One region of the Streptomyces sp. NPDC053076 genome, then DNA from elsewhere that is predicted to be linked to it. Evidence: riboswitches for the same ligand, from Rfam matches in the RefSeq annotation. Region 1 holds a riboswitch; the other holds the start of a gene.
The links. Region 1 has a riboswitch for cyclic di-AMP ahead of ACIGYR_RS35115 (M23 family metallopeptidase). Riboswitches for the same ligand answer to the same signal wherever they lie in the genome.
Positions count from the first base shown of each region.

Region 2: it holds a riboswitch for cyclic di-AMP, as region 1 does, so the genes downstream of both, ACIGYR_RS24500 (transglycosylase SLT domain-containing protein) here and ACIGYR_RS35115 (M23 family metallopeptidase) in region 1, are expected to answer to the same signal.

Region 1 is NZ_JBITZL010000012.1:124,202-133,420, forward strand. Features, by position in the region: gene ACIGYR_RS35095 (CobW family GTP-binding protein) at 1-711, shown strand, start outside; gene ACIGYR_RS35100 (DNA topoisomerase (ATP-hydrolyzing) subunit A) at 708-3,167, opposite strand; gene ACIGYR_RS35105 (M16 family metallopeptidase) at 3,484-4,881, shown strand; gene ACIGYR_RS35110 (M16 family metallopeptidase) at 4,878-6,266, shown strand; cyclic di-AMP (ydaO/yuaA leader) riboswitch at 6,479-6,639, shown strand; gene ACIGYR_RS35115 (M23 family metallopeptidase) at 6,652-7,407, shown strand; gene ACIGYR_RS35120 (GntR family transcriptional regulator) at 7,606-8,292, shown strand; gene ACIGYR_RS35125 (HPr family phosphocarrier protein) at 8,472-8,753, opposite strand; gene ACIGYR_RS35130 (GNAT family N-acetyltransferase) at 8,932-9,219, shown strand, end outside.
Region 2 is NZ_JBITZL010000006.1:128,377-137,595, reverse strand. Features, by position in the region: gene ACIGYR_RS24530 (hypothetical protein) at 1-1,114, opposite strand, end outside; gene ACIGYR_RS24525 (flavodoxin family protein) at 1,312-1,905, shown strand; gene ACIGYR_RS24520 (ABC transporter permease) at 1,909-2,793, opposite strand; gene ACIGYR_RS24515 (ABC transporter ATP-binding protein) at 2,780-3,814, opposite strand; gene ACIGYR_RS24510 (outer membrane lipoprotein carrier protein LolA) at 3,848-5,059, opposite strand; gene ACIGYR_RS24505 (polyprenyl synthetase family protein) at 5,391-6,401, opposite strand; cyclic di-AMP (ydaO/yuaA leader) riboswitch at 6,987-7,167, shown strand; gene ACIGYR_RS24500 (transglycosylase SLT domain-containing protein) at 7,171-7,659, shown strand; gene ACIGYR_RS24495 (HAD family hydrolase) at 7,814-8,629, opposite strand; gene ACIGYR_RS24490 (FAD-dependent oxidoreductase) at 8,762-9,219, opposite strand, start outside.

The sequences.
Region 1 (9,219 bases):
CATCCGGGGATCGTCTACGGCGGCCTCGTCGAGGTCGTCGACGCCGCCGAGCTCGACGACACGCGCGCGAAGCACCCCGAGATCGACCGGCACCTCGCCCTCGCCGACCTGGTCGTCGTCAACAAGCTCGACCGTGCCGCCGACGCCGACCGGATCCTGGGGCTCGTCCGTTCGCTCACCGACCGCGCGGCGGTCGTCCCCGCCACCTACGGGCGTATCGACCCCGAGTTCCTCTTCGACTGCCGGCCGAGCGAGGAGCGCATCGGGCAGCTGTCCTTCGACGACCTGCACGCGCACACCGAGGACGACGAGGAACACGCCGGACACCTGCACAGCGGCTACGACAGCCTGTCCTTCACCTCCGATGTCGCCCTGGAGCCCCGCCGGCTCATGGAGTTCCTGGACAGCCGGCCCGAGGGGCTGTACCGGATCAAGGGGTACGTCGACTTCGGGCCGTACGACCCCGTCAACCGCTACGCCGTGCACGCCGTCGGCCGGTTCCTGCGCTTCTACCCGGAGCCCTGGGCGGCCGGCGAGGCCCGTCTCACCCAGCTCGTGCTGATCGGCTCCGGCATCGACACGGACGCCCTCGGCAAGGAACTGGAGGCGTGCAAGAACGACGCCCCACACGCCGACGAGCACGGCATGTGGGGCGTCCTGCGCTACGTGCAGGGGCCGGCCGAGGCCGGCCTGGAGGATCCGCCCGCCTAGAGCACCGGCCCCGCCACCACCGCGACCGTCTTCGGCAGCGACGTGCCCGAGCCGTCCCGGCGCGGGTCCGGTTCCGGCAGCTCCACCGGAGTGCCGTTCTTCTGGGCCGCGCGCGCGGGAACCTGGCCCGCCCAGGCCAGCGACAGGCAGTCCTCGCCCTTCAGGAACCGCTGGCAGCGCACGCCGCCGGTGGCCCGGCCCTTGCGCGGGTACTGGTCGAACGGCGTCAGCTTGGCCGTCGTCTGCACCGAGTCGTCCAGCGTGCCGCGCGAACCCGCCACCGTGAACACCACCGCGTCGGCGGCCGGGTCGACCGCCGTGAAGCAGATCACCTTCGCGCCGTCGGTCACCTTGATGCCCGCCATGCCGCCCGCCGGGCGGCCCTGCGGGCGGACGATGGAGGACTGGAAGCGCAGCAGTTGCGCGTCGTCCGTGATGAACACCAGGTCCTCCTCGCCGGTGCGCAGCTCCACCGCGCCGACGATCCGGTCGCCCTCCTTGAGCGTGATGACCTCCAACTCGTCCTTGTTGGACGGATAGTCGGGCACCACACGCTTGACGACGCCCTGCTCGGTGCCGATCGCCAGACCCGGGGACGACTCGTCCAGCGTGGTCAGGCAGACCACCGTCTCGTCGTCCTCCAGGGAGAGGAACTCCGCCAGCGGGGCCCCTCCGGAGAGGTTCGGCGCACCCGTCGGCTCGGGCAGCTGTGGCAGGTCGACCACGTTGATGCGCAGCAGGCGGCCGGCCGAGGTGACTGCGCCGATCACGCCGCGCGCGGTCGCCGGCACCGCCGAGAGGATCACGTCGTGCTTGACGCGCTTGGCGCCCGCCGCCGCCGGGAACGGCTCGTCGGTCGCCGTACGGGCCAGCAGCCCCGTCGAGGACAGCAGCACCCGGCACGGGTCGTCGGCCACCTGGAGCGGCACGGCGGCCACCGGGGTACCCGCGGACTCCAGCAGGACCGTGCGACGGTCGGTGCCGAACTTCTTCGACACGGCGGCCAGTTCGGCCGAGACCAGCTTGCGCAGCTCCGCGTCCGACTCCAGGATCCGGGTCAGCTCCTGGATCTCCGCGGTGAGCTTGTCCTTCTCCGTCTCCAGCTCGATCCGGTCGTACTTGGTGAGCCGGCGCAGCGGTGTGTCGAGGATGTACTGGGTCTGCACCTCGCTCAGCGAGAAGCGCTCCATCAGGCGTTCCTTGGCCTGGGCGGAGTTCTCGCTGGAGCGGATGATCCGGATGACCTCGTCGATGTCGACCAGCGCGGTCAGCAGGCCCTCGACCAGGTGCAGCCGGTCGCGCTTCTTGCCGCGGCGGAACTCGCTGCGGCGCCGGACCACGTCGAAGCGGTGGTCCAGGTAGACCTCCAGCAGCTCCTTCAGGCCCAGGGTGAGCGGCTGGCCGTCGACCAGGGCGACGTTGTTGATGCCGAAGGACTCCTCCATCGGGGTCAGCTTGTACAGCTGCTCCAGGACCGCCTCCGGCACGAAGCCGTTCTTGATCTCGATGACCAGGCGCAGGCCGTGCTCGCGGTCGGTGAGGTCCTTGACGTCGGCGATGCCCTGGATCTTCTTGGCGTTGACCAGGTCCTTGATCTTCGCGATGACCTTCTCGGGGCCGACCGCGAACGGCAGTTCCGTGACCACCAGGCCCTTGCGGCGGGCGGTGACGGTCTCGACCGTGACCGTCGCGCGCATCTTGAAGGTGCCGCGGCCGGTCGCGTACGCGTCCCGGATGCCGTCCAGGCCGACGACCCGGCCGCCGGTGGGCAGGTCCGGGCCCGGGACGTGCTTCATCAGCGCGTCCAGGTCGGCGTTCGGGTTCCGGATCAGGTGGCGGGCCGCGGCGATGACCTCGCGCAGGTTGTGCGGCGGCATGTTCGTCGCCATACCGACCGCGATGCCGGAGGAGCCGTTGACCAGCAGGTTCGGGAAGGCGGCGGGCAGCGCGACCGGCTCCTGCTCCTGGCCGTCGTAGTTCGGCGCGAAGTCGACCGTGTCCTCGTCGATCGACTCGGTCATCAGGCTCGCCGCCTCGGCCATCCGGCACTCGGTGTACCGCATGGCGGCCGGCGGGTCGTCGTTGCCGAGCGAGCCGAAGTTGCCGTGCCCGTCGACCAGCGGCACGCGCATGGAGAACGGCTGCGCCATGCGAACCAGGGCGTCGTAGATCGACGCGTCGCCGTGCGGGTGCAGCTTGCCCATCACCTCGCCGACCACACGCGCGCACTTCACGTACGAGCGTTCGGGGCGCAGGCCCATCTCGCTCATCTGGTACACGATCCGGCGGTGCACGGGCTTGAGGCCGTCACGGGCGTCCGGCAGGGCGCGCGAGTAGATGACCGAGTACGCGTACTCGAGGTAGGAGCCACGCATCTCGTCCACGACGTCGATGTCGAGGATCCTCTCCTCGAACGAATCGTCGGGCGGCGGGGTCTTCGTGCTGCGGCGGGCCATCGCTGCCGGCTCCTCCTGATCTGGTCGCGCGCCGAGGGGGCGCGCACCCCCCGGCTCGCTCTTGCTGAAGCGAATGACGGATCTGTCGCGGACCATTGTGGACCGCGGCACTGACAACCCGGGCCACGACCCGGTCTCCACGGGCCCGCCCCGCGCCCGGGGGCGTCCGCGGAGGGCCGGACGCAGGCTACGCGATCCGCTCTGGGCGTACGTCCTGCGGGAACTTCGCCGAGGCCCCGCACGCTTTGAATACAGTGGCAGGAACGGCAGGACAACCGCGGTTTCCACAACCGCCTCCGCTCGCGAAGGGACGTACATGCCCATGGGTCACACGACCACAGCCGAGGCAGGCTCCGGGGGCCTGACAGCGACCGAGCACCGCCTGGCCAACGGTCTGCGCGTGGTGCTCTCCGAGGACCACCTGACCCCGGTGGCGGCGGTCTGCCTCTGGTACGACGTCGGCTCCCGCCACGAGGTCAAGGGGCGTACCGGCCTGGCTCACCTTTTCGAGCACTTGATGTTCCAGGGCTCCGCGCAGGTCAAGGGCAACGGCCACTTCGAGCTGGTGCAGGGCGCCGGCGGCTCGCTGAACGGCACCACCAGCTTCGAGCGCACCAACTACTTCGAGACCATGCCCGCCCACCAGCTGGAGCTCGCCCTCTGGCTGGAGGCCGACCGCATGGGCTCCCTGCTGGCCGCGCTGGACGACGAGTCCATGGAGAACCAGCGGGACGTCGTCAAGAACGAGCGCCGCCAGCGCTACGACAACGTGCCGTACGGCACCGCCTTCGAGAAGCTGACCGCCCTGTCCTACCCGGAGGGCCACCCGTACCACCACACGCCGATCGGCTCGATGGCGGACCTGGACGCGGCCACCCTGGAGGACGCCCGCGAGTTCTTCCGCACCTACTACGCGCCGAACAACGCGGTGCTCTCCGTGGTCGGTGACATCGACCCCGCGCAGACCCTCGCCTGGATCGAGAAGTACTTCGGTTCGATCGCGTCCCACGACGGCAAGCCCGCCCCGCGCGACGGCTCCCTGCCGGAGGTCATCGGTGAGCAGAAGCGCGAGGTCGTCGTCGAGGAGGTCCCGGCGCGCGCCCTGATGGCCGCCTACCGGCTTCCGGAGGACGGCACGCGTGCGTGCGACGCGGCCGACCTCGCCCTGACCGTCCTGGGCGGCGGCGAGTCCTCCCGCCTGTACAACCGGCTGGTGCGCCGCGACCGTACGGCCGTCGCCGCCGGCTTCGGCCTGCTCCGGCTGGCCGGCGCGCCCTCCATGGGCTGGCTGGACGTGAAGACCTCCGGTGACGTCGAGGTGCCGGTCATCGAGACCGCCATCGACGAGGAGCTGGCCCGGTTCGCCGAGGAGGGCCCCACGCCCGAGGAGATGGAGCGCGCCCAGGCCCAGCTGGAGCGCGAGTGGCTGGACCGGCTGGGCACGGTGGCCGGCCGCGCCGACGAACTGTGCCGCTACGCCGTCCTGTTCGGCGACCCGCAGCTCGCCCTGACCGCCGTCAAGCGCGTCCTGGAGGTGACCCCGCAGGAGGTCCAGGAGGTCGCCAAGGCCCGCCTGCGGCCCGACAACCGCGCGGTCCTCGTCTACGAGCCGAAGTCCCCGGAGTCCGTCCCGGACGCCAAGGTCCCCGAGGACCCGGAGCGGGAAGCGACCGTAGAGGCCGGCAACGAGAACGACGAGGAGACGGCCAAGTGACCGAGCTCGCCACCATGGAGTTCCACCCCCAGCCGCAGCCCGGCGACGCCAAGCCCTGGGCGTTCCCGGCCCCCGAGCGCGCCACCCTCGACAACGGCCTGACCGTGCTGCGCTGCCACCGCCCCGGCCAGCAGGTCGTCGCGGTGGAGGTCCTGACGGACGCGCCCCTGGACGCCGAGCCGGCCGGTCTGGACGGCGTCGCCACGATCATGGCGCGGGCCTTCTCCGAGGGCACCGACAAGCACTCCGCCGAGGAGTTCGCCGCCGAACTGGAGCGCGCCGGCGCAACCCTGGACGCGCACGCCGACCACCCCGGAGTCCGGCTCAGCCTGGAGGTCCCGGCCTCCCGTCTGTCCAAGGGCCTCGGCCTGCTCGCCGACGCCCTGCGCGCGCCCGCCTTCGCCGAGAGCGAGGTCGAGCGGCTGGTGCGCAACCGGCTGGACGAGATTCCGCACGAGCTGGCCAACCCCTCCCGCCGGGCCGCCAAGGAGCTGTCCAGGGAACTGTTCCCGGCGGCCTCGCGCATGTCCCGCCCGCGCCAGGGCAGCGAGGAGACGGTCGAGAAGATCGACGCGGCGGCCGTGCGCGCCTTCTACGACCGCCATGTGCGGCCCGCCACCGCCACCGCGGTGGTCGTCGGTGACCTGACCGGCATCGACCTGGACGAGCTGCTCGGCGAGACCCTGGGCGCCTGGACCGGCACGCCGGGCGAGCCCCGGCCGGTGCCGCCGGTGACCGCCGACGACACCGGGCGCGTGGTCATCGTGGACCGGCCCGGTGCCGTCCAGACGCAGCTGCTCATCGGCCGCGTCGGCCCCGACCGGCACGACCGCGTGTGGCCCGCCCAGGTGCTCGGCACCTACTGCCTCGGCGGCACCCTCACCTCCCGCCTGGACCGCGTCCTGCGCGAGGAGAAGGGCTACACCTACGGCGTGCGGTCCTTCGGGCAGGTCCTGCGGTCCGCGCCGGACGGGACGGGCGCGGCGATGCTCGCCATCAGCGGCTCCGTCGACACGCCGAACACGGGCCCGGCGCTGGACGACCTGTGGAAGGTGCTGCGCACCCTCGCGGCGGACGGCCTGACCGACGCCGAGCGGGATGTCGCCGTGCAGAACCTCGTGGGTGTGGCGCCGCTGAAGTACGAGACCGCGGCGGCCGTCGCGAGCACGCTGGCCGACCAGGTCGAGCAGCACCTGCCCGACGACTTCCAGGCGACGCTGTACCGGCAGCTGGCCGCCACGGGCACGGTGGAGGCCACCGCGGCCGTCGTGAACGCCTTCCCGGTGGACCGTCTGGTGACCGTCCTCGTCGGCGACGCCGCCCAGATCAAGGCGCCGGTCGAGGCCCTCGGCATCGGCGAAGTGACCGTGGTGGCGGCCGAGTAACGGCCCGCGCGCGGAAGGGGCCCTGCCGACCTACGGGTCGTCAGGGCCCCTGCTGTTCCACTCTTTCTCCCAGATGCCCGTTTTAGGGCGGAGGTTGCCTGTCTGACCTGTGGGATGCGCTACAAAAACCGGTATCCGTTTGAGGATTGAAAGCACGCCCCCGTAGCTTCGTCCAGGCTGTTCGTCAGGCAGTGCGCCGCGCCCGCGGCACCGGACAGTCATCGCCGAGTCCCCGTACGGCGCGAGCCAGGGGAGCCGGGGACCCACCGTCCCTGGGGTGAATCGGGCGCCCGCGCGGCAGCGAGGGGGCCCGTAGGAGACCTTCCTGCTCCGAACCCGTCAGCTAACCCGGTAGGCGAGAGGGAAGGAAAGGACCAGCCACTTCATGGCGTTCATGTGCGCCACCGGGAAGCACCGCAAGCCCGGCCGGGTCAAGCGGACCACCGCTCAGGCGGCCGGTATCGCGGCCCTCACCACCACCGGTGTGATCGGCACCCTCGCCGCCTCCCCGGCGCTCGCCGCCGAGAACCCCGGCGAGCAGACCGGCCTCATTCCCGTCCTCGCCGCGACCGATGACGTCGCCGAGCAGATCGACGCGCAGGCCGCCGCGCAGCAGCAGGCCGCCGACCAGAAGGCGGCCGAGAAGGCCGCGGCGAAGGCGGCCGCCAAGCGGGCCGAGGAGATACGCGCGGCCAAGGCCCGCGCCGCCCGAGAGGCGGAGCGCAAGCGGCTGAACGCCTTCGTCGCCCCCATCGCGCACTCCTACGTCTCCACGGGCTACCAGGCCAGCAGCTCCCTGTGGTCCTCCGGCTCGCACACCGGCATCGACTTCCACGCGGCCAGCGGCACGACCGTCCACGCGGTGGGCTCCGGCACGGTCGTCTCCACGGGCTGGGGCGGCGCGTACGGCAACCAGATCGTGATCCGGATGGCCGACGGCATGTACACCCAGTACGGCCATCTGTCCTCCATCGGGGTCACGGTGGGCCAGAAGGTCGTCCCGGGCCAGCAGATCGGCCTGTCCGGCGCCACCGGCAACGTCACCGGCCCGCACCTCCACTTCGAGGCGCGCACCGGTACCGAGTACGGCTCCGACGTCGACCCCGTCGCCTACCTCCGCCAGCACGGCGTGAACGTCTGACGCGTACCGCACGGTCATCGATAGCCCCGGCTCACCGAGCCGGGGCTATCGCCGTTTTTCGCGGTGTCCGCCGTACTCCCTGTCCAAAATATATCCATGGATTAGGGCCTGCCATCGGAAATTCCGGCTCATTGGAATAGAGTCGCGGAACAGGCGTCCATCGTGGCGTTTCACGGGGATTTAAGGCGGAGGTCGGTCATGCGTATTCCGGCGCACACGGTGTGCACCGCGGTCCGGGACGACATCGTCGCCGGCGTGTACAAGCGCGGCAGCCGCCTCACCGAGGAAGTCCTGGCCCGCCGCTACGGCGTCTCGCGCGTCCCCGTGCGGGAGGCGCTGCGCACGCTGGAGGCCGAGGGCTTCGTGGTGACGCGCCGGCACGCGGGCGCGTGCGTGGCCGAGCCGACGGAGCAGGAGGCCGCCGACGTGCTGGAGATGCGGACGCTCCTGGAGCCGCTGGGCGCCGCGCGGGCCGCCCAGCGGCGCACCGAGGCCCATCTGAAGGTGCTGCGCGGCCTGGTCCGGCTGGGGCAGGAGCGGGCCAGGAGGGGCAACAGCGACGATCTGCGCTCGCTGGACGGCTGGTTCCACGAGACGCTCGTCCAGGCGTCCGGCAGCCCGTCGTTGACCGCGATGCTGACTCAGTTGCGCCACAAGATCGCCTGGATGTACGCGGTGGAGCCGCCGCTGAGCCCGGCGGATTCCTGGGCGGAGCACGGCGCGATCGTGGATGCCGTGGCGCGCGGGGACGGCGAACGCGCGCGGGCGCTCACGGCGCTGCACGCGGAGCGCGCGGCGGGTGCGCACCGGCTGCGCCTTTCCGGTGCCGTGGAGCGTGTGAGGACCTCGCAACACGCCGTAAACATGTCGGGCCCGCGGCTTTAACACGGGCGCCGTATACAAAGATGAGTTAATCGGTGAGGGCGTGTTTTTCGCTGTCCTTTTTCCGCGCCCTGAATTCCGGGTCGCGGTCTTCTGGATGCCCGCGGTGAATTCGGGTGCCCCCCTCGAAAACGCGGAAGCCGCGCCGCCCGGTACGGAACGGCGCGGCTTCCCGGTCCTGCTCAGACGGTCTCGGGCAGCTCTTCCAGGCCCTCGGAGACCAGCTTGGCCAGACGGTCGAGGGCGGCGTCCGCGCCCTCGGTGTCGGAGGCGAGGACGATCTCCTCGCCGCCCTGGGCGCCCAGGCCCAGGACGGCCAGCATGGAGGCCGCGTTGACGGGGTTGCCCCCGGCCTTGGCGATCGTCACCGGGACGCCTGCGGCCGTGGCGGCTCGGACGAAGATGGAGGCGGGGCGGGCGTGGAGGCCCTCGGCCCAGCCGACGTTGACGCGGCGCTCAGCCATGTGTTGCTGCCCTTCGGTGTTCAGGGTTGTCTAGACCAGTTTCCCACACCGTGAAGCGTGCCCGGACAGGGCATTCTTCCCGCTCCGGTGTGGCGTCGGACCGCGGCCTCGGTCCGGCTCCCCGTCCTCCACAGACTGCCTCGCCCCGCCTGCCTGCGCGAGCCGTACTCTGGGGCCCATGCAGACCTCGGCGGACCGGCAGGACCGGCACCAGTACCCCGCCCACTGGGAGGCGGACGTGGTGCTGCGCGACGGTGGCACCGCACGCATCAGGCCCATCACCGTTGATGACGCCGACCGCCTGGTCAGTTTCTACGAGCAGGTCTCCGACGAGTCGAAGTACTACCGCTTCTTCGCGCCGTACCCACGGCTCTCCGCAAAGGACGTCCACCGCTTCACGCACCACGACTTCGTGGACCGGGTGGGGCTCGCCGCCACCATCGGCGGCGAGTTCATCGCCACCGTA
Region 2 (9,219 bases), on a different contig from region 1:
GGAGGCCCTCTTCGGGGTCGCGCACCGCACGCCAGGCGGTGGCCGCGCTCCGTACGTTGCCGTAGGCGGCGTCCCCGTCGCCCGCCTGGCGGCGCAGCCGGGCGACGTCCACGGACAGCCGGCAGGCACGGACCGGGTCGTCGCCCAAGTAGGCGATGTAGGCGGACAGTTCCCGCAGGTGCAGCACCTCGGCGTGGTGCGGGCCGAACACGGCGGACGCCTCGGTGAGCGTCCGGTCGGCCAGTTCCGCCGCCGCCTCGACACGGCCCGCCCGCACGGCCTCATTGATACGGCTCATCGGTTCGCCGAGCAGCTCCGCACCCTCGGCGGTCTCGGTCAGGGGCCCGTCCCCGAGCACCTCCTCGGCGACGGCGTCGAACCCTCGGGCCGGGGTGTGGGTGGGAGCGGTGACGATCTCCGACCGCAGAGCGGTGACCACCTCCGGCGGTGTGGGGGTGACTGCCTCCGCGGGTGCGGGGACGGCTGCTCGCGCGGGTGCGGGGACGGCGGCTCGCGCGGCTGTGGGGATGGCGGCCGGGGCAACGGTCTCTGCCGGGAGGCGGGTGTCCGCCGCTGCCGGTACGCCGGTGCCCACGGCCGGCGCGTCCGTGTGCGCGATCCGCGCGCTCGCGCCCCTGGCCTGCGTGCTCGCGCCCCTGGCCTGCGTGTCCGGGGTCGTGGTCTGCGTGTCCGGGGTCGTGGCCTGCGTGTCGGGGTTCGTGACGGCCGCGTCCATCATGGGCGGAGGACCGAACTGACCGGTCGGTGCCTGCGCGGTCCCCTGCGCGACGACCTGCGCGGGCGCGCCCGGCGTCTCCGGTGCCGTCATCGCGACGGGCTCCCCCGTCATCCGGCTGGAGCCGTCCGCCGCGACCTCCAGGGGAACCACGCAGCCCGCGAGGTCGTCCTGGACCGTGGCGCGTATGGGGGCACCGAGGCTGATCGCCAGACGCTGGAGGTGGTTCAGCACGGCCTGCTGGATGTCCTCGCCGGGCGCCGCCACGACCGGCGTGCCGCCCACCGACGCGCTCCCCGTGGCGAACACCCGGACGTGCACCGCGGGGTGCCCCACGGGCTGCCGCGCCCGCTTCTTCTCGAAGCTGAGTCGAGCCATCGGTGTCCCTCACTCCCCCGGGCGTCGCCATCCGGTCGTACGCATCCTGCCTACCAGTGTGTCGGCTTCGCATCGGCTTCCGCGTCACCGCGACGTCACAGCCTCGCACCAGCCGCCACTGGCCAGAGTTACTTGCGTGTGCATAAGATGCACACGCCTTCATTCGTGATACGACATGACACACCTGGGGGGACCCCATGAGCCGCCGCTTCCTCTTCGTCCTCGGCAGCACGCGCGCCGAAGGCAACACCGAGCTGCTGGCCCGCAGGGCCGCCGAACAGCTGCCGGCCGACGCCGAACAGCACTGGATCCGCCTCGCGGAGCGGCCGCTGCCCGAATTCGTGGACCTGCGGCACGACAGCGACCACCGACGACCGTCGTCGGACACCTCCACCGGCCTGCTGCTGGACGCCACACTGGCGGCCACGGACATCGTCATCGCCTCACCGGTGTACTGGTACTCGGTGTCCGGCCTCACCAAGAACTACCTGGACCACTGGTCCGGCTGGCTGCGCACCCCGGGCCTCGACTTCAAGGCGACGCTGGCCGGCCGCACGCTCTGGGGCATCGCCGCGCTGGCGGACACCGAGCCGTCCGTGGCCGATCCGTACGTGGGCACCCTCAACAACTCGGCCGCCTACATGGGCATGCGCTTCGGCGGGGTCCTGCTGGGCAGTGGCAGCAAGCCCGGTGACGTACTGGAAGACACCGAGGCGCTGGCGCGCGCGAAGACCTTCTTCGCTCAGGACGCGCCCCTCGCACGCTTCCCGCACGAGACCGCCGGTGCCTGACCGCTAGGCGCTGATGTCCTTCGCGGTGAACCGCGCCCAGGCCGCCGAGCCGAACACGGCCGCGTACAGCGCTTGGAGGCCGAGGTTGCGCACCAGGTCGTCCCAGTAGACGGGGTCGCGCATCAGGTCGGCGAACGACAGCCAGTAGTGGGAGAACAAGTAGGGCTGCACCGCGTGCAGCTGGGGTATCTGGTCGACGATCTGTACGGTGATGAGCAGACCGACCGTGGTCGCCATCGCCGCGATGCCGCTGTTGGTGAGGGTCGACACGAACAGGCCGAGGGCCGCCACACCGACCAGTGAGGCCGCGACGACCAGGGCGATCAGCAGGGCGCGGCCGAGCCCTTCGGCACAACTGATCCGGGTGCCGGAGATCGTCGTCAGCTCGCCGAGCGGGAAGAACAGCGCACCGACGACCAGCGCCGAGACGGCGACCACGAGGGTCGCCAGCAGGCAGAAGGCCATCACCGTCGTGTACTTGGTGAGCAGCAGCCGGGTGCGGCCGGCCGGGGCCACCAGCAGGTAGCGCAGGGTGCCCGCTCCCGCCTCCCCGGCGATCGCCTCCCCGGCGATGACGCCGACCGCCATCGGCAGGAAGAACGGCAGGGTCGCGGCCAGCGCGGTGAACACCAGGAACAGGCCGTTGTTGGTGATCTGCGTGATGAACGCCGGGCCCTCGCCGTGTCCGCCGCCCACCGGCGCGCCGTCCCGCGTCTCGATCCGCACCGCGATCCCGACCAGCACCGGCACCGCGGCCAGCACCCCGAGCAGGGCGAGCGTGCGCCAGCGGCGGAGGGTGGTGACCAGCTCGCTGCGCAGCAGCCCGAGGGTCCACAGGGGGCTGGGCTCGCGTACGGCGGCTGCGGGCAGCCGTTCAGCCCGCGACATCGAAGCCCTCCCCGGTCAGCGCCACGAACGCGTCCTCCAAGGAGGCGCGTTCGACGGTGAGGCCCCGGACCCGGACGTCCGCGGCGACCAGGGCCGCGGTCACCTCGGCGAGGTCCCGGTCGGGTGGTTCGCCGGTCACCCGGTCGCCGTCGGCGGTCACGTCCGCGACACCCAGCTCCTTCAGCACGCGGGCCGCCTCGGCCGCGTCCGGGGTGGTCACCGCCAGCCGGTCGCGCGCTCCGGCCGCCAGATCGGCCACCGCGCCCTGGACGACGAGCCGGCCCTGCGCCATGACCGCCGCGTGAGTGCACACCTGCTCGATCTCGTCGAGGAGGTGGGAGGAGAGGAAGACGGTCGTGCCGTCGGCGGCCAGTTGCCTGATCAGGGTACGGATCTCGCGCATGCCCTGCGGGTCGAGGCCGTTGGTGGGCTCGTCCAGGACGAGCAGTCGGCGCGGCTGGAGCAGCGCGGCGGCCAGGCCCAGGCGCTGCTTCATGCCGAGCGAGTACGCCTTGGCCTTCTTGCCCGCGGCTGCCGCGAGGCCGACCCGGTCCAGCGCCGCGGCGACCCGGGCACGCCGGGTGCGGGGGTCGGCGGTCGGATCGGCGGCGTCGTAGCGCAGCAGGTTGTCCCGGCCGGAGAGGAAGCCGTACAGGGCGGGGCCCTCGATGAGCGCGCCGACCTGTGGAAGGACGGTACGGGCCGCCCGGGGCATGGACCGGCCGAGCACCCGGACCGTGCCCGCGGTCGGCTCGATCAGGCCCATCAGCATGCGGATGGTGGTCGTTTTGCCGGAGCCGTTCGGGCCGAGGAAGCCGAAGACGCTGCCCACCGGGACGGTCAGGTCGAGACCGTCCACGGCGAGCTGTCCACCGCGGTAGCGCTTGGTGAGGCCGCGCGTGGCGATCACACTCGCCCGCGCCGCCACCGGATCGCCCGTCGGCGCACCTGCGGACGCCCCGTCCTGGGCTGGCGTGGGTGCGCCGGCCGGGTCACGTTCCACGGCGGACGGTTCGGCCATCGGCTCCCCCTCGACTCGTCGTACCCGGTGGCGTCACTTCCCCGCGTCGGCCGCCTTCACCAGGGCGTCCTTGGTCACCGCACCGGCGTACACCTTGCCGTCGTCGGTGATCAGGGCGTTGACCAGGCGGGTGGAGAAGACGATGCCCTTGCCGAACTTCCCGGAGACCTGGTCGCCGAGCGAGCCGAGGAAGCCGCCGAGGTCACCGCCCTGGGAACCGGTCGGCATGCCGCCCTCGGCGCCGGTGTCGAAGGTCGCGACGGACGTCCAGCCCTCACCGAGGACGTTCAGCCCGCCCAGGCCCTCGGCGAAGTCCTCGCCGTGCTTCGGGGTGTGCTTCGGGGTGTGCTCCGGCGTCTTCGCCGCGTCCTTCTCCTCGGTGACCTTCGCGCCCTTGGGCGGGGTGAAGTCGAAGGTGGAGGCGGCCGGCCGGGCGAAGGAGACCTGGGTGAAGCCCGCGTCGACCACGGCGGCGCCGCCGCTCTTCGGGGTCAGCGTGAACTTCAGCGGCAGGCCGGTCCTCGCGTCCACGGCGATGCTTATCGCGCCGACCGTGCTGCCGGACTGCCTGGGCTGGATCAGCAGCTTGTAGGCGTCGCGTCCGGCGACGTGCGCGGTGCCGTCGACGGTGACGGACGTGGTGTCGTCCACCGCCTTCAGGGCCTCGTCGGCGAAGTCCTGGGGCGTCGCCGGCGGCTCGGCCTCGCGGTGCTTGCCGGAGTCGGCCGCGGTGGAGTGGTAGACCTCGTTGCTCTTGCTGTCGTAACCCCAGACGTCCTTGCCGTCGTGGATGAGGCTGTACTCGGCGCCGCTCTCCAGCAGCGACAGTTTCTGCCGGTCCGGGCCGTCGGCGGCGACCCGCAGGGTGTGCGTGCCGGACAGCAGCTCGGTGAGCTTGGCCTGCGGATCGGCGGAGGAGCCGTCGCCGGAGCCCTGGGCCGCCCCGGAGAGCAGGCCGTTCTCCAGACCGCCGAGGTCGGGCAGGCCGAGGTCTGTGCTGATCTTCACGGTGCCGGACAGCTGCTGCACGTCCGACTTGGCCATCTTCTCGATGAGCTGCTGTGCGGTGATCTTCGGCAGGTCGGGGTCGCCGGAGTCGGCGAGCGCCGGGACCAGCCCGATCGTGGCCGCCGCCACCCCTACCACCGCGACCGGGACGGCGTACCGCGCGGCCTTGCGCCGGCCGGAGCGCCGGTCCTCGTCCCGCGCGGCGCCCACTGCGTCGTCGGATTCGTACGGTGCCATGTGTGCCTTACCTCCGTCGTCGGCGGCGGCTGTCCTCACGCTGGTCCACCTGAGCCGCCATTCTCACCCGAATCGGTGAGGAGTGGTGATTTCCGTGGTTTCCATATGACCAAATCGGCCGTGAAGAAGCGTCAGCCCTCGGAGCCAACTCCATGTACGCCTGCGGTATGACACACGACGGCGGTATCTCCCCCCAACCCGTAGGGGGCGCGGGGGACGATGCCGCCCGTTCAGGTGTGCGGTGGGGCGCGGTCCGGGCCCGGCAAGGCGCGGTGGAGCCCCGCGCGTGTCCCCCGCCGGGTCGGCCGGCGCGGTGCACCCCCCTGCCGGGTCAGCCGGCGCGGTGCACCACCGCGTCGCACAGTTCCATCAGCGCGGCCTTGGCATCGCATTCACGCAAGGGGGCCAGTGCGGCCCGCGCCTCCTCCGCGTACCGGACCGTGTCCCGGCGGGCCTGCTCCAGCGCGGGGTGCGCACGCAGGGCGGTCAGCGCCTCGGCGTGCCGGGCGTCGTCGCTGAGGTCGGAGGCCAGCAGCTCGCACAGTGCGATGTCCTCGGCCAGCCCCAGCTTGGAGGCCCGCTCGCGCAGCCGGAGCACCGGCAGGGTCGGGATGCCCTCGCGCAGGTCGGTGCCGGGGGTCTTGCCGGACTCGCGGGAGTCGGAGGCGATGTCCAGGACGTCGTCGGCGAGCTGGAAGGCGACCCCGAGCCGTTCGCCGTACTGGGTGAGCACGTCGACGACCGTCTCGTCGGCGCCGGACATCATCGCGCCGAACCGGCACGACACCGCCACCAGGGAGCCCGTCTTGCCGGCGAGCACGTCCAGGTAGTGCTCGACCGGGTCGCGGCCGTCCGAGGGACCCGCGGTCTCCAGGATCTGGCCGGTGACCAGTCGCTCGAACGCCAGGGCCTGCACCCGGACCGCCTCGGGGCCGAGGTCGGCGAGGATCTGGGAGGCGCGGGCGAAGAGGAAGTCGCCGGTGAGGACCGCGACGGAGTTGCCCCAGCGGGTGTTGGCGCTGTCCACGCCGCGGCGGACGGCCGCCTCGTCCATGACGTCGTCGTGGTAGAGCGTGGCCAGGTGGGTCAGCTCCACGACCACGGCCGACGGCACGATGCCCGGCGCGTACGGGTCGCCGAACTGGGCCGCGAGCATCACGAGCAGCGGCCGGAATCGCTTCCCGCCGGCCCGCACGAGGTGCTGCGCGGCTTCCGTGATGAACGGGACCTCGCTCTTGGTGGCATCGAGCAAGCCTTCCTCGACAGCCGTCAATCCGGCCTGGACATCGGCTTCCAGAGCCTGGTCCCGCACGCTCAGCCCGAACGGCCCGACGACGGTCACGAGGGGTCTCCTGTCTGCTGGTGTCTGCTGGCGGTTACACGATTTGTCGATAGGTCGCTGCCATCACTCAAGTCAGCGTATCCGGTCCTGTTTCGATCACCGATAGCGCCCACCGGTCCAGCTTGGGCGGTATCGGATCACGAGCAGCATGGTTTTGATCACACGGTAAGAAGGGACATTTACTGACTTAACCGTAATCCGGGCGTTGTGTCGCGACCTCTCCACACCCTTCTTTCCCACACTCCTCCCCCACCGGCACTACGACAACGACACACACCGCACCCCGGGTTCCACCACCACTCAGACTTCCGACCCAAATCCCCCTAATCCCCCATGTCTGATTTGAAGTATTTTGCTATTTCGTGAATTGGGTCACGCACCCATTCGGCCCGACCGGCCCACCGGAGCCCCTCCAGCCCTTGCCCCGTCGGCGAGTTGAGAATTGGCAATCGCAAAGGATCAAGCGCCTCATACGGCATCGATCAAGGTCAAATCGCACGTTGTATGAATTCGGCACTTGTTCCCGGCATGTGCTCTCGCATACGTTCCGGGCCGTCGGGCGGACGCCGAATCCTGCCACCGCCCGCATACCCATCGACGAACTCATTCGTAGGCAGGAGCGGGGGACCCAGGTAAGTCGCCGGGCCGGACGGCACACGCCGCACCGGGACGGCTCGGGGTGAAGCCGTGCCTTCTCCAGGGCACGGCCGGGCACCTCCCCGCCCGAACCCGACAGCTCACCTCGCAGGCGCCGGAGAGGAACTTCCCCATGTCTGCTGCCGCTCAGCACGTCCGTACCCGGAACAGCCGCCTCATCCGCGCCCTCGCCGCCGCCGGGACCGGCGTCGCCGTCCTCACCCTGCCGCTCATCGGCGCGACCAGCGCCGCCGCGGCTCCCACCACCGCCACGACGGCCGCCACCACCCCCGCCGGATACCCGAACAACCTCGACGGCTGGATCCGCGAGTCGCTCGCGATCATGGCCGAGAAGAAGATCCCCGGCACCTACAACGGCATCTACCGCAACATCATCCGGGAGTCCTCGGGCAACCCGTCCGCCATCAACCTCTGGGACTCCAACGCCGCCAAGGGCATCCCGTCCAAGGGTCTGCTCCAGGTCATCGACCCGACGTTCAACGCGTACCACGTCGCCGGAACGTCGTTCAACATCTACGACCCGGTCGCGAACATCACCGCCGCCTGCAACTACGCGGCAGCGCGGTACGGGTCGATCGACAACGTGTTCGGCGCGTACTGACCGACGCGTTCGGCCCGTACCGGCAGACGCGTGCGGCCCGTACCGGCAAGCGCGTCCGGCGCGAACCGACGGCCGCCGGACAGGCGCACGGCGGCCGGCGCGCGGCCGGGGTCGGGAGCAGGGGCACGGCGGTCGGCGCCTACTGAGGGGCCGGTCAGTCGGTCGGGAACAGTCCTTCGAGGACGACGGCGATGCCGTCGTCCTCGTTCGACAAGGTGATCTCGTCGGCCACCGCCTTGAGTTCGGGATGCGCGTCGGCCATGGCGACACCGCGCCCGGCCCAGTCGAACATCGGGATGTCGTTGGGCATGTCACCGAAGGCGAGGGCCCGTTCGGCGCTGATTCCCAGCCGGTCGGCGGCCAGCGCCAGCCCGGTCGCCTTCGTCACCCCGCTCGGCTGGAGCTCCACGGTGCCCGGCCCCGACATGGTGACCGTGGCCAGCGAGCCCACCGCCGAGCGTGCCACGGTCGCCAACTCGTCGTCGGACAGGTCGGCATGCCGCAGCAGTACCTTGCTGATGGGCTCGCACCACAGGTCGTCGCGCCGGCCGACCCGCACCGCGGGCAGCGTCGGGTGGGGCATCCGGTAGCCGGGCTCGATGAGCGTGAGCCCGTCCACGCCGTCCTGGTCGACGGCCGCGTAGACCTGCCCCACCTCCGCCTCGATCTTGCCGAGCGCGGTCTCCGCCAGTTCCCGGTCCAGCCGGACCGACCACAGCAGACGGCCGGTCCCGGCGTCGTAGACCTGTGCTCCCTGTCCGCACACCGCGAGCCCCGTGCAGCCGAGGTCCGCGAGCAGGGACCGTACCCGCGGGACCGGGCGGCCCGTCACCACCAGGTGCCGGGCACCGGCCCGCGCCACCCGCGCGAGCGCGGCGAGCGACCGCTCGGAGACGGTGTCGTCGCCGCGCAGCAGCGTCCCGTCCAGGTCGGTGGCGATCAGTGCATATGCCAGGGGGGTGGGGTCCATGATCAGAGAATACGGACACCACGTCCCCCCGACTCATCGCTCGTTCCACGCACTTACGTGCTGTCCGCCCCCAAGTGAGTCCCGCCGAGGCGCCCATGGCGGCACTGATACGGCCCGGCACGGAGAGCGGGCTTAGCCGTGGGCCGCGGCCAGGTGGTCCGCCAGGCGCGGGGAGGCGAACTCCGTGCCGCAGACGAAGCGCATCACCGGTCCGTACGAGGCCGCCGCGGGCAGGCCGGTGAAGTACAGGCCGGGCTCGGAGGAGACGTAGCCGGGGCCGAGCCGAGGGGCGCCGCGGCTCACCTCGAGCCGGGTGCGCAGCTCGTGGCCGAGGAAGTCCATGGCCGCCATGTCGACGCGGTAGCCGGTGGCGGCGATGACGTGGTCGGCGGTGAGCCGCTCGGTGACGCCGGCATGGGTGCGGACGGTGAGCACGGGGCTGCCGTCCTTGACCTCGGCGCCCCTCACCTGCTCGACGTCCCGCACCTGCACGCCGCTCTCGAAGCGCTCGCGCAGCCACCAGGCACCGAGCGGGCCGAGGACCCGGCGGACCAGGTAGTGACGGGTGGTCTCGGGCAGGAAGCGGTAGG